Regions from separate parts of the Streptomyces sp. NBC_01476 genome, predicted to be linked through region 2. Evidence: riboswitches for the same ligand, from Rfam matches in the RefSeq annotation. Region 2 holds a riboswitch; the other holds the start of a gene.
The links. A riboswitch is a leader RNA that binds a small molecule or an ion and turns the genes downstream of it on or off. The one in region 2 is predicted to bind glycine.
Positions count from the first base shown of each region.

Region 1: another riboswitch for glycine. It lies ahead of gcvP (aminomethyl-transferring glycine dehydrogenase); the one in region 2 lies ahead of gcvT (glycine cleavage system aminomethyltransferase GcvT).

Region 1 covers NZ_CP109446.1:638,214-643,700, forward strand. Annotated here, with positions in the region: gene gcvP (aminomethyl-transferring glycine dehydrogenase) at 1-2,737, opposite strand, end outside; glycine riboswitch at 2,803-2,911, opposite strand; glycine riboswitch at 2,913-3,021, opposite strand; gene OG552_RS02800 (PRC-barrel domain-containing protein) at 3,205-3,606, shown strand; gene OG552_RS02805 (DNA polymerase IV) at 3,589-4,956, opposite strand; gene OG552_RS02810 (MerR family transcriptional regulator) at 5,071-5,487, opposite strand, start outside.
Region 2 covers NZ_CP109446.1:5,930,745-5,936,231, reverse strand. Annotated here, with positions in the region: gene OG552_RS26045 (DUF885 family protein) at 1-357, shown strand, start outside; gene OG552_RS26040 (enhanced serine sensitivity protein SseB C-terminal domain-containing protein) at 375-1,145, opposite strand; gene OG552_RS26035 (enhanced serine sensitivity protein SseB) at 1,468-2,220, opposite strand; glycine riboswitch at 2,344-2,439, shown strand; gene gcvT (glycine cleavage system aminomethyltransferase GcvT) at 2,623-3,762, shown strand; gene gcvH (glycine cleavage system protein GcvH) at 3,896-4,276, shown strand; gene glyA (serine hydroxymethyltransferase) at 4,466-5,487, shown strand, end outside.

The DNA of each region.
Region 1 (5,487 bases), 5.3 Mb from region 2:
CGCCACCGAGCGCCGCCGCGGTGTGCGGGGCATTGCGCAGCGGGTTGTCGTCGGCCGGCCACTCGCCCGAGCCGACCCGGTCGACCTCGCCGCGGATCGCGATCATCGCCGCGCAGAAGCGGTCGAGCTCGGCCAGGTCCTCGCTCTCGGTGGGCTCGATCATCAGGGTGCCGGCCACCGGGAAGGACATCGTCGGGGCGTGGAAGCCGTAGTCGATCAGCCGCTTGGCGATGTCGTCGACACTGACCCCGGTCTCCTTGGTGAGCGGGCGCAGATCGATGATGCACTCGTGCGCGACCAGGCCGCCGGGGCCGGTGTAGAGCACCGGGAAGTGCGGTTCGAGCCGCTTGGCGACGTAGTTGGCGCTCAGCACGGCCGTCTGGGAGGCCCGCTTGAGGCCGTCGGCGCCCATCAGCCGGACGTACGTCCAGGAGATCGGCAGGATGCCCGCCGAGCCCCAGGGGGCGGCCGACACCGGGCCGACACCTGTCGCCGGGCCCGCACCGGGCTGCAGCGGGTGGTTCGGCAGGTAGGGGGCGAGGTGCTCGCGGACCGCGACCGGGCCGACGCCGGGGCCGCCGCCGCCGTGCGGGATGCAGAACGTCTTGTGCAGGTTCAGGTGCGACACATCGGCGCCGAACCGGCCCGGCCGGGCCAGACCGACCAGCGCGTTGAGGTTGGCGCCGTCCACGTAGACCTGGCCGCCGGCGTCGTGCACCGCCGCGCAGATGTCGGTGATGTTGTCCTCGAAGACACCGTGCGTGGAGGGGTAGGTCACCATCAGGACGGCGAGCCGGTCGCGGTGCTGCTCGATCTTGGCGTGCAGGTCGGTGACGTCCACGTCACCGTTCTCACCGGTCTTCACCACCACGACCTGCATGCCCGCCATCACGGCGCTGGCCGCGTTGGTGCCGTGCGCGGAGGACGGGATCAGGCAGACGGTACGGCCGGTGTCTCCGTTGGCCCGGTGGTAGGCGCGGACCGCGAGCAGTCCGGCGAATTCGCCCTGTGAGCCGGCGTTCGGCTGCAGGCTGACCTTGTCGTAGCCGGTGACCTCGGCCAGCTGGTCCTCCAGGCCGCGGATCAGCGCGAGGTAGCCCTCGGCCTGCTCCGCAGGCGCGAAGGGGTGCAGCGCGCCGAACTCCGGCCAGGTCACCGGTTCCATCTCGGTGGTGGCGTTGAGCTTCATGGTGCAGGAGCCGAGCGGGATCATGCCGCGGTCCAGCGCGTAGTCGCGGTCGGCGAGCCGCCGCAGGTAGCGCAGCATCGCGGTCTCGCTGCGGTGCTGGTGGAAGACCGGGTGGGTCAGGTACGCATCGGTACGCAGCAGGCCGGCCGGCAGGGCGTCCTCGGTGGCCGCGTCGAAGGCGTCCAGGTCCGGCTCGCTCCCGGCGCCGAAGGCGGCGAGCACCGCGGTCAGCCGGCCCCGGTCGGTGGTCTCGTCGCAGGCGATGCCGACGTGATCGCCGTCGGTCAGCCGCAGGTTGACTCCGGCGGCGCGGGCGGCGGCCACCACCTCGCCGGCGCGGCCGGGCACCCGGGCGGTGAGGGTGTCGAAGTAGGCGTCCTGGACGATCTCGACCCCGGCCGCCCGCAGACCGGCCGCCAGCACGGCGGCGTAGCGGTGGGTGCGGCGGGCGATGGCGGCGAGCCCGTCGGGGCCGTGGTAGACCGCGTACATCGCCGCCATGACGGCGAGCAGCACCTGCGCGGTGCAGATGTTGCTGGTGGCCTTCTCCCGGCGGATGTGCTGCTCACGGGTCTGCAGCGCCAGCCGGTACGCCTTGTCGCCGTCGGCGTCCACCGAGACGCCGACCAGCCGCCCCGGCAGGTTGCGGGCGTAGCCCTCACGGACCGCCATGTAGCCGGCGTGCGGGCCGCCGAAGCCCATCGGGACGCCGAAGCGCTGCGTCGTGCCGACCGCGATGTCCGCGCCCAGCGCGCCCGGCGAGGTGAGCAGGGTCAGGGCCAGCAGATCGGCGGCGACGGTGACGACCGCGCCCAGCTCGTGCGCCCGCTCGATCACCGGCCGCAGGTCGCGTACCGCGCCCGAGGCGCCCGGGTACTGCAGCAGTACGCCGAACACCCCGCGCTCGGCGAGCTCGGCGGGGATGCCGTCGCTGAGGTCGGCGGTGACGACCTCGACGCCGGTCGGCTCCGCGCGGGTCTCGATGACCGCGACCGTCTGCGGGAAGGTGTCGGCGTCGACCAGGAAGACGCCCTGCTTCACCTTGCCGACCCGGCGGGACAGCGCCATCGCCTCGGCGGCGGCGGTGCTCTCGTCCAGCAGCGACGCCCCGGAGGTGGGCAGCCCGGTGAGGTCGGCGACGACGGTCTGGAAGTTCAGCAGCGCTTCGAGGCGGCCCTGCGAGATCTCCGGCTGGTACGGCGTGTAGGCCGTGTACCAGGCGGGGTTCTCCATCACGTTGCGCAGGATGACCGCCGGCGTGATGGTGCCGTAGTAGCCGAGGCCGATCATCGGGGCCAGCACCTGGTTGCGGTCGGCCAGCGCGCGCAGTTCCGCGATGACTTCGGCTTCGGTGCGGGCCGGGGGCAGGCCGAGTGCTTCGGCGCTCTTTATGGCGTCCGGCACGGCCGCGTCGGTCAGTTCGTCCAGCGAGCCGTAGCCGACCTGGGCGAGCATCTTGGCCTGCGCTGCGGCGTCAGGGCCGATGTGCCGGGTGGCGAAGGGTGAGCCGGCTTCCAGCTCGGCGAGGGAAATACGGCGGTCGGTCATCTGCGGAGGCCCTCCTGGTCGTGACGACCTTCGGGGGTGCCGGCGGCGCGGGCACCCTTCTGGCCTCCCCCTCTGTCATCGAACCTGAGAGCTTCACCGCCCGGGCGGGGGCGGCTTGCACCGTCGGTGAGGACGCGCCCCGAACGTCCGGGCCGGCCCTGCTTTCCAGAGTGACCTGGCCCATGCGGTACGGGTGCCTGAGAGATTCCGGGGAGGATTTGCTCCTTCGGCGCCTCCGTCCCACCCGTCGCCGGGTGTTCGGAAGACTCTCCCGCATGGAGTTTGCGGCCGCTTCCCAGCCTACCAGCGCCTCTTTCCAGCCGTCCGGAACCGCCGGAGCGACACACGTCACGCCACTCCCCGAGTCGACACCGCCTGCGATGTGGCTTTTCGTGGTACCCAGCAGCAGTCGTCATTCGTTGGCGTCGTTGGATGGCGCCGACCCGGCGCCACCGGTTGGAGGGACCGTGCAGACCGACATCGATCCGCGCAGCCTGATCGGCCGCCGTGCTTTCGACCGCGACGGTACGAAGATCGGCACGGTGGACGAGGTGTACCTCGACGACGCGACGGGCGCGCCGGAGTGGGCCGCGGTACGCACCGGGCTGTTCACCCGGGATGCCTTCGTGCCGCTGGAGCCGAGCGAGCTGGTGAACGACGAATTGCGGGTGCCGTTCAAGAAATCCCTGATCAGGGACGCGCCGGACTTCGGGGTGGGCCGCCACCTGTCGCCCGAGCAGGAGTTGCAGCTCTACCACCACTACGGCATGCAGGTGCCCAAGGCGGACGGCGGGCCGCATCAGGACCGGGATTTCGGCGAGCTGGCGGGCGGCCAGGACGGCACCGATCCCTCATCCGGCCCGACTTGAGTCCTGGCCCCGCTCCGGAGCGTCCGGCGGGGTCACCAGCGGCAGGGCGTCGCTGTGGACGAGTGCCGGGTCGTCCACCGCGAAGGTGCGCACCCGTCCCGGCCCGGTGTCCGACGGCACCTCGAACCGGACGGTGACCCGTCCCACGCCGCTGCCCTGCACCCACCCCGCGCCGTACTCCTCATGGGTGACGTCCTGGCCCGGCAGCCAGCGGTTCACCCGTTCGGGGACCGGCGGCGGAAGCGCGGGCAGCGACGCGGGCGCGTCCTCGTCCGCCGGGCGGCTCCCGGCGCTCTGCGCGAAGAGGTCCTCCTGCGTGAAGTCGGCGAGCCCGGCGACCCCGACGCCGAGCAGCCGTACGCCGCCGGTGGTGTCGACGCCCTCCACCAGCCGCCGTGCCGTCTCCCGCACCACCACGGGGTCGTCGGTGGGCGCCCGCAGCGTCTCGGAGCGGGTCAGGGTGGAGAAGTCGTACCTGCGGACCTTGACCACGACGGTGCGGCCGGAGCGGCCGGCGCCGCGCAGCCGCTGCACACAGCGGTCGGCGAGCCGGTCGATCTGGTACCGGACGTGGGCGCGGTCGGTGAGGTCGTTGTCGTAGGTGTCCTCGACGGAGATCGACTTCACGTCCCGGTCGGCGACCACCGGCCGGTTGTCCCGGCCGGCCGCCATGGCGTACAGCGACGCGCCGTGGGCCTTGCCGAGCAGCCGCACCAGCTCGGCCTCGCCGGAGTTCGCCATCTCCTCGACGGTGCCGATACCGGCGCGGCGCAGGTGCTCGGCGGTGGCAGGACCGACGCCCCACAGGGTGCGGACCGGCAGCGGGTCGAGTAAAGCGCGCTCGGTGCCCGGCTCGACCACCACCAGGCCGTCCGGCTTGGCCTGCTCCGAGGCGATCTTCGCCAGCAGCTTGGAGCCGGCCAGCCCGACCGACGCGGTGAGCCCGGTGGCCGCGCGGATACGTGCCCGCAGCACGACGGCGACAACCCGCGGGTCCTCGTCGCGCGCGGCCGCCTCCAGGTCAAGGAACGCCTCGTCGAGGCTGAGCGGCTCTATCAGGGGTGACACCTCGGCGAGCAGCCCCATCACCGTCTCGCTGATCCGCCGGTAGATGCCGAAACGGGGGTAGAGGTACGCGGCATTGGGGCTGAGCCGGCGCGCCCGTGCCATGGCCATCGCCGAGTGGACGCCGTGCACCCGTGCCTCATAGGACGCGGTCGACACGACGCCGCGGGGCCCGAGGCCGCCGACCACCACCGGCTTGCCCCGCAGGCTCGGCTTGGAGGCCTGCTCGACCGCGGCGAAGAACGCGTCCATGTCCAGATGCAGGATCGTCGGCGAACTTCTCACACCATCGATCGTGCCGCACACCACCGACATTCACCGTACGGGTGTACGGCGCGGCGCCCGCCGCACCTGCCGCGACACAGGACGGGACCGGGCGGCGGCACCCGCGGGGGCGGCTCAGACCGCCCGGTTGCGCCGCCTGGCCAGCTCGTCGGCCGGATTGTGGCCGACCAGCGTCTCACCGGTGTCGACCCGCTCGCCGTGCATCTGGGAGAGGGAGTTCTCCACGTCCCGCCAGACCACACCCACCGCGATGCCGAAGACGCCCTGCCCGCCCTGGAGCAGATCCACCACCTCGTCGGGCGAGGTGCACTCGTAGACGGTGGCGCCGTCGCTCATCAGAGTCATCCTGGCGAGCTCCGCCGGCCCCACCGAACGCAGGTGCTGGACGGCGGTGCGGATGTTCTGCAGGGAGACGCCGGTGTCCAGCAGCCGCTTGACGATCTTCAGCACCACGACGTCGCGGAAGCTGTAGAGCCGCTGGGTGCCGGAGCCGTAAGCAGGCCGCACGCTGGGCTCGACCAGGCCGGTACG
Region 2 (5,487 bases):
GCGCACGACCCGCGGTTCGCGATCGGTGTGGCGCTCGAAGCGCTGGTCCGGGTCACCCGGCTGACCTGTGCGATCGGGCTGCACACCGGCACGATGAACCTCGAAGAGGCCACCCGGCTCTTCATGCGCGACGCCCATCTGGCCCGCGCCAGCGCCGCCTCCGAGGCCCGTCGCGGCACCTTCGACGCCGGCTACGGCCGCTACACCTGGGGCAAGCTCGAAATCATGCGGCTGCGCGAAGAGGCCAAGCGCACCTGGGGAGCGGACTTCTCCCTCCCGCGCTTCCACAAGTCCCTGCTGGCGCTGGGGAGTCCGCCGCTGGGGCTGCTGGAGGGGATCTTCAGCCGGGAGAAGTGACCGCCGCGCCCCGCGGTTCAGCGGCGGGACGGACCCCAGGCGGCACCGGCGCTGTACGCCTCACGGTCGAAGAACGGCTGGTCGTTGGCGCGCATCCACATGCCGACCGGGTCGTACGCGTCGGCCATCGCCACGGTGGAGACCGCGAGTCCTTCGGGGACCCCGGTGACCGCCTGCTGCATCATCAGCCGGACCGCTTCGACGGCCTGGGCGGAGGAGTCGTAGACCTCGACGCCGATGGCCAGGTACGGCTCGCCGAGGGCCGGCTGGACCCAGGCCCGGCGCAGCGAGCGGACCGCCGGGGTGCGGTGGGCGGCCTGAGTGAGAAGCGCGTAGAACTGCGGGATCTGCAGCGAGGGTTCGCCGATCTGGAGCGGGCCGGCCGGCAGCAGGTCGAGGCCGACCGCGATCCGTCTCAGGTCAGGCCAGGGGATGCCGACACCGCCGCCGGGGGCGTGCGGATTGAGCCAGAGCCCGCACCGGTCGGGGTAGAGGGTCAGGGCGATGTCCCGCCCGGAGACCACCTCGTGCTCGCGGGTCCAGCCGCTGGCGGCCAGTTCCCGGGGCGAGGTGCAGCAGGGGGCGTAGCCGTGGCCGTTGATCTCCATGCTGCCGTACTGGGCGTCGGCAGAACCGGGCACACCGTGCCAGAGCAGCATCCACACCTCGCCGGCGGCGAGCGATCCGAGCAGGTTCTCGTAAGCGTCGAACCGGCCCGGGCCCACCTGGAGCAGCATCTGCTCCATATGGCCGGCCGCCGCCGCGCCGCCTTGCGCGCCCGCGATCACGTGGGACCGCCCCTTTCCCTGCTCCGGTGTGCTGCTCTTGCGACTCTTGCGAGGGGTCCGGCTGGTGTGACCGCCCGATCCTCCCGGCGCACGGTGATACGCCGACGAGCCCATCAAATCAGGTCGAGTGTTCCCGGTGGAACGGTGACCGACTCAAGCCGGAGTGCGTAATTACGGCGTATACGCGGCGTATACGTGTTCGGCCGGCGACGGGGTGCTACCGCCGGGACGGGCGGGGCGCGGGCCGGGTCCCCAGTAGGCGGCCCGTCGGCGGCCTGCCAGCGGCCCCGTCGGCCGCCCCGTCGGCTTCCGGCCCGGCCGCTCAGTCGCGGGCGAAGAACGGCGGGAGCCGCTCCAGCATCCAGTCGCTCACCGGGTCCTGGGCCACGTCGAGCAGGATCAGGTGCGCCTGCCAGGGCAGCGGCACCGCGCCGAGCGCCCGGCCGATCGCGTCCATCGCGAGCGCCCGGTCCTCCTCCTGCCAGCGGTCCAGCTCCACGCCGACGAAGAGCTCGGGCGGCGCTTCCTCCACCGAGGCGAGCGCCCGGCGGGCGGTGAGCACCACCGGGGTGACCGCGAACTCGGCGGCGGCCGCGGCCAGGAAGTCCACCGGCTCGTCGGCCGGCTCCGGCTCCCAGAGCCGCACCCGGGCGCCCGACCGCGGCTCTCCGTACCCGCCGGGCTCCGCCCGGCACAGGTCGGCCACCGCGGCCGGCGGCAGCGGCACTCCGACGGCGCCGCCCGGGTTCACCGCGATGCCGACCAGCGGCGGCAGCCCGCGGGCGAACTCGTGCACCGGCGCGATGGTGCAGGACATACCGTCCGCGGCCTGCCGGAACTGCTGCTCGGAGCTGAAGACCGGCACATAGGGCGCGCCTTCCAGCTCCATGGTGGGCAGGTCGAAGCCGGGCAGCCGCGGGTGACCGCCGTTCGGCAGCGGCACCCACACCCGGGAGCGGCTGAGCACCTCCAGCAGCCGGGGGGTGGCCGCGGGGTTGCCGAGGCTCGCGGTGAGCACTTCTTCCAGCTCGTTGGCCGGCCATATGTACGGTGTGTACGGTGCCGGAATCTCCATGTCCACCCTTGTCCGCCCATGTGCCACTGACCTGCTGCCGGGAAACCCTAGCGGCTGCCGGGCCCCCGGGCATGCCGCCTGCGGGCATGCAATGATGTGCGGACAACTTGCATACCGGCCGTTCGAGGCCGCGCGGGAGAGTTCCGCCCCGGCCGGGGCGGGCGCCGAAGGAGCAAGCCCTCCCTTGAATCTCTCAGGCACAGATACCGCGCGGGCGAGGCAGATCTGAAAAGCGGACCGGCTCTTTGTACGTTTGACGCGTACCGGACCGGTCCCACCCAAGGTGCAAACCGCTGGCCCCGCCGGGTCACGGTGAACCTCTCAGGTTCCGATGACAGATGGGGAGGCCAGGTTCACCGCTTGGCCACGCCACCCGTCGATCCGTCTGGGAGCCCTTTTCCGATGAGCGAACCCCTGAGCGAGCCCCTGAGCGCGCCGCGCCACACCGCGCTGGACGCGCTGCACCGCGCGCTGGGCGCCACCATGACCGACTTCGCCGGCTGGGACATGCCGCTGCGGTACGCCAGTGAGCGCGAGGAGCACCAGGCGGTACGGACCCGCGCCGGCCTCTTCGACCTCTCGCACATGGGCGAGATCACCGTGACCGGCCCGCAGGCGGGCCAGGCGCTGGACTACGCCCTGGTCGGCCACCTCTCGGCCCTCGCCGTCGGCCGGGCCCGTTACACCATGATCTGCGCGCCCGACGGCGGCATCCTGGACGACCTGATCGTCTACCGGCTGGCCGACGAGGAGTACATGATCGTCGCCAACGCCTCCAACGCCCGGACCGTGCTGGACGCGGTGACCGAGCGGGCGGCCGGCTTCGAGGCGCGGGTCCGCGACGACCGGGACGCGTACGCGCTGCTCGCGGTCCAGGGTCCGCAGGCGCCCGGCATCCTCAAGGCGGTCACCGACGCCGACCTGGACGGCCTGAAGTACTACGCCGGGCTGCCCGGCACGGTGGCCGGCGTGGAGGCGCTGATCGCCCGCACCGGCTACACCGGCGAGGACGGCTTCGAGCTGTTCGTGGCGCCGGCCGACGCCGAGCGGCTGTGGCAGGCGCTGACCGAGGCGGGCCGGGCGGCCGGCCTCGTACCGTGCGGGCTGTCCTGCCGGGACACGCTGCGGCTTGAGGCGGGCATGCCGCTCTACGGGCACGAGCTGACCACGGCGCTGACGCCCTTCGACGCGGGCCTCGGCCGGGTGGTCAAGTTCGACAAGCCCGGGGACTTCGTCGGCCGGCAGGCGCTGGCCGCCGCGGCCGAGCGGGCCGCCGCCGAGCCGCCGCGCACGCTGGTCGGGCTGGTCGCCGAGGGCCGCCGGGTGCCGCGGGCCGGCTATCCGGTGACGGACGGCGCCGGCGCGGTCATCGGCGAGGTCACCTCCGGGGCTCCGTCACCGACCCTCGGGGTGCCGATCGCGATGGCGTACGTGGACGCGTCGCACGCGGCGCCCGGGTCTGCCGGGGTCGCGGTCGACATCCGCGGCGCCCAGGAGCCGCACCAGGTCGTCGCGCTGCCCTTCTACAAGCGCGAGCGCTGAGTTCCGTTCCCTGCCGCGGCCTCCGCGCCACGGCCATCCGTTCCCTCCCGCGGCCTCCGCGCCGCGGCCACCCGTTTCCGCACCGCCGCGTGCCCCCGCGCGAGCACTCCGACCCATCCGGGAGAATTCCGTCATGAGCATCAATCCTGAAGCACTGCGCTACAGCAAGGAGCACGAGTGGCTCTCCGCCCCCGCCGACGGGGCCGCCACCGTGGGAATCACCTCGCACGCCGCCGACGCGCTCGGTGACGTCGTCTTCGTCCAGCTTCCCGAGGTCGGCACGACCGTCACCGCGGGCGAGAGCTGCGGCGAGCTGGAGTCGACCAAGTCCGTCAGCGACCTGTACTCACCGGTGTCCGGTGAGGTGACCGAGATCAACCAGGACGTGGTGGACGACCCGTCGCTGGTCAACTCGGCGCCTTTCGAGGGCGGCTGGCTCTTCAAGGTGAAGGTGTCGCAGGAGGGCGCGGAGCTGCTGTCCGCAGCCGAGTACGACGCGTTCATCGCTGCCTGAGCGGCGGTTCCGGCCTCGGGTTCCCCGGCTCCGGGTTCTCCGGCCTCTGGTTTTCCGGCTCCGGGTTCTCCGGCCTCGGCTTCCCCAGCTCCGGCTCCGGCTCCGGCTTCCGGCCCGCGCCCGCGTCCCCCCGCGTCCGCGCGCCCTCGTGTCTCCGCGCCTTTCGTGCCTCCCGACCAGGAAGTTTTCATGTCCCTGCTGACCCAGTCCCTGCATGAGTTCGACCCGGACGTCGCCGCCGCGATCGACGCCGAGCTGCACCGCCAGCAGTCCACCCTGGAGATGATCGCCTCGGAGAACTTCGCTCCGGTGGCGGTGCTCGAAGCCCAGGGCTCGGTGCTCACCAACAAGTACGCCGAGGGCTACCCCGGCCGCCGCTACTACGGCGGCTGCGAGTTCGTCGATGTGGTCGAGCAGCTGGCCATCGACCGGGTCAAGGCGCTCTTCGGTGCCGAGGCCGCGAACGTCCAGCCGCACTCGGGCGCCCAGGCCAACGCGGCGGCGATGTTCGCGCTGCTCAAGCCGGGCGACACCATCCTGGGCCTTGACCTGGCGCACGGCGGCCACCTGACCCACGGTATGAAGATCAACTTCTCCGGCAAGCTCTACCAGGTCGCCGCGTACCACGTGGACGAGAAGACCGGCCTGGTCGACATGGCGGAGGTCGAGCGGCTGGCCAAGGAGCACCGGCCGCAGATGATCATCGCCGGCTGGTCGGCGTACCCGCGGCAGTTGGACTTCGCGGAGTTCCGGCGGATCGCCGACGAGGTCGGCGCGTATCTGCTGGTCGACATGGCGCACTTCGCCGGACTGGTCGCGGCCGGGCTGCACCCCTCGCCCGTGCCGTACGCGGATGTGGTCACCACCACGACCCACAAGACCCTCGGCGGCCCCCGCGGCGGTGTCATCCTCTCCACCGCCGAGCACGCCAAGAAGATCAACTCAGCGGTCTTCCCCGGCCAGCAGGGCGGCCCGCTGGAGCACGTCATCGCGGCGAAGGCGGTGGCCTTCAAGGCGGCGGCCACCGAGGAGTTCAGGGACCGCCAGACCCGTACGCTGGAAGGCGCCAAGCTGCTCGCCGAGCGGCTGGGCCGCCCCGACGTCACCGAAGCGGGCGTCTCGGTGCTCTCCGGCGGCACCGACGTCCACCTGGTGCTGGTCGACCTGCGCGACTCCGCACTGGACGGCCGCCAGGCGGAGGACCGGCTCCA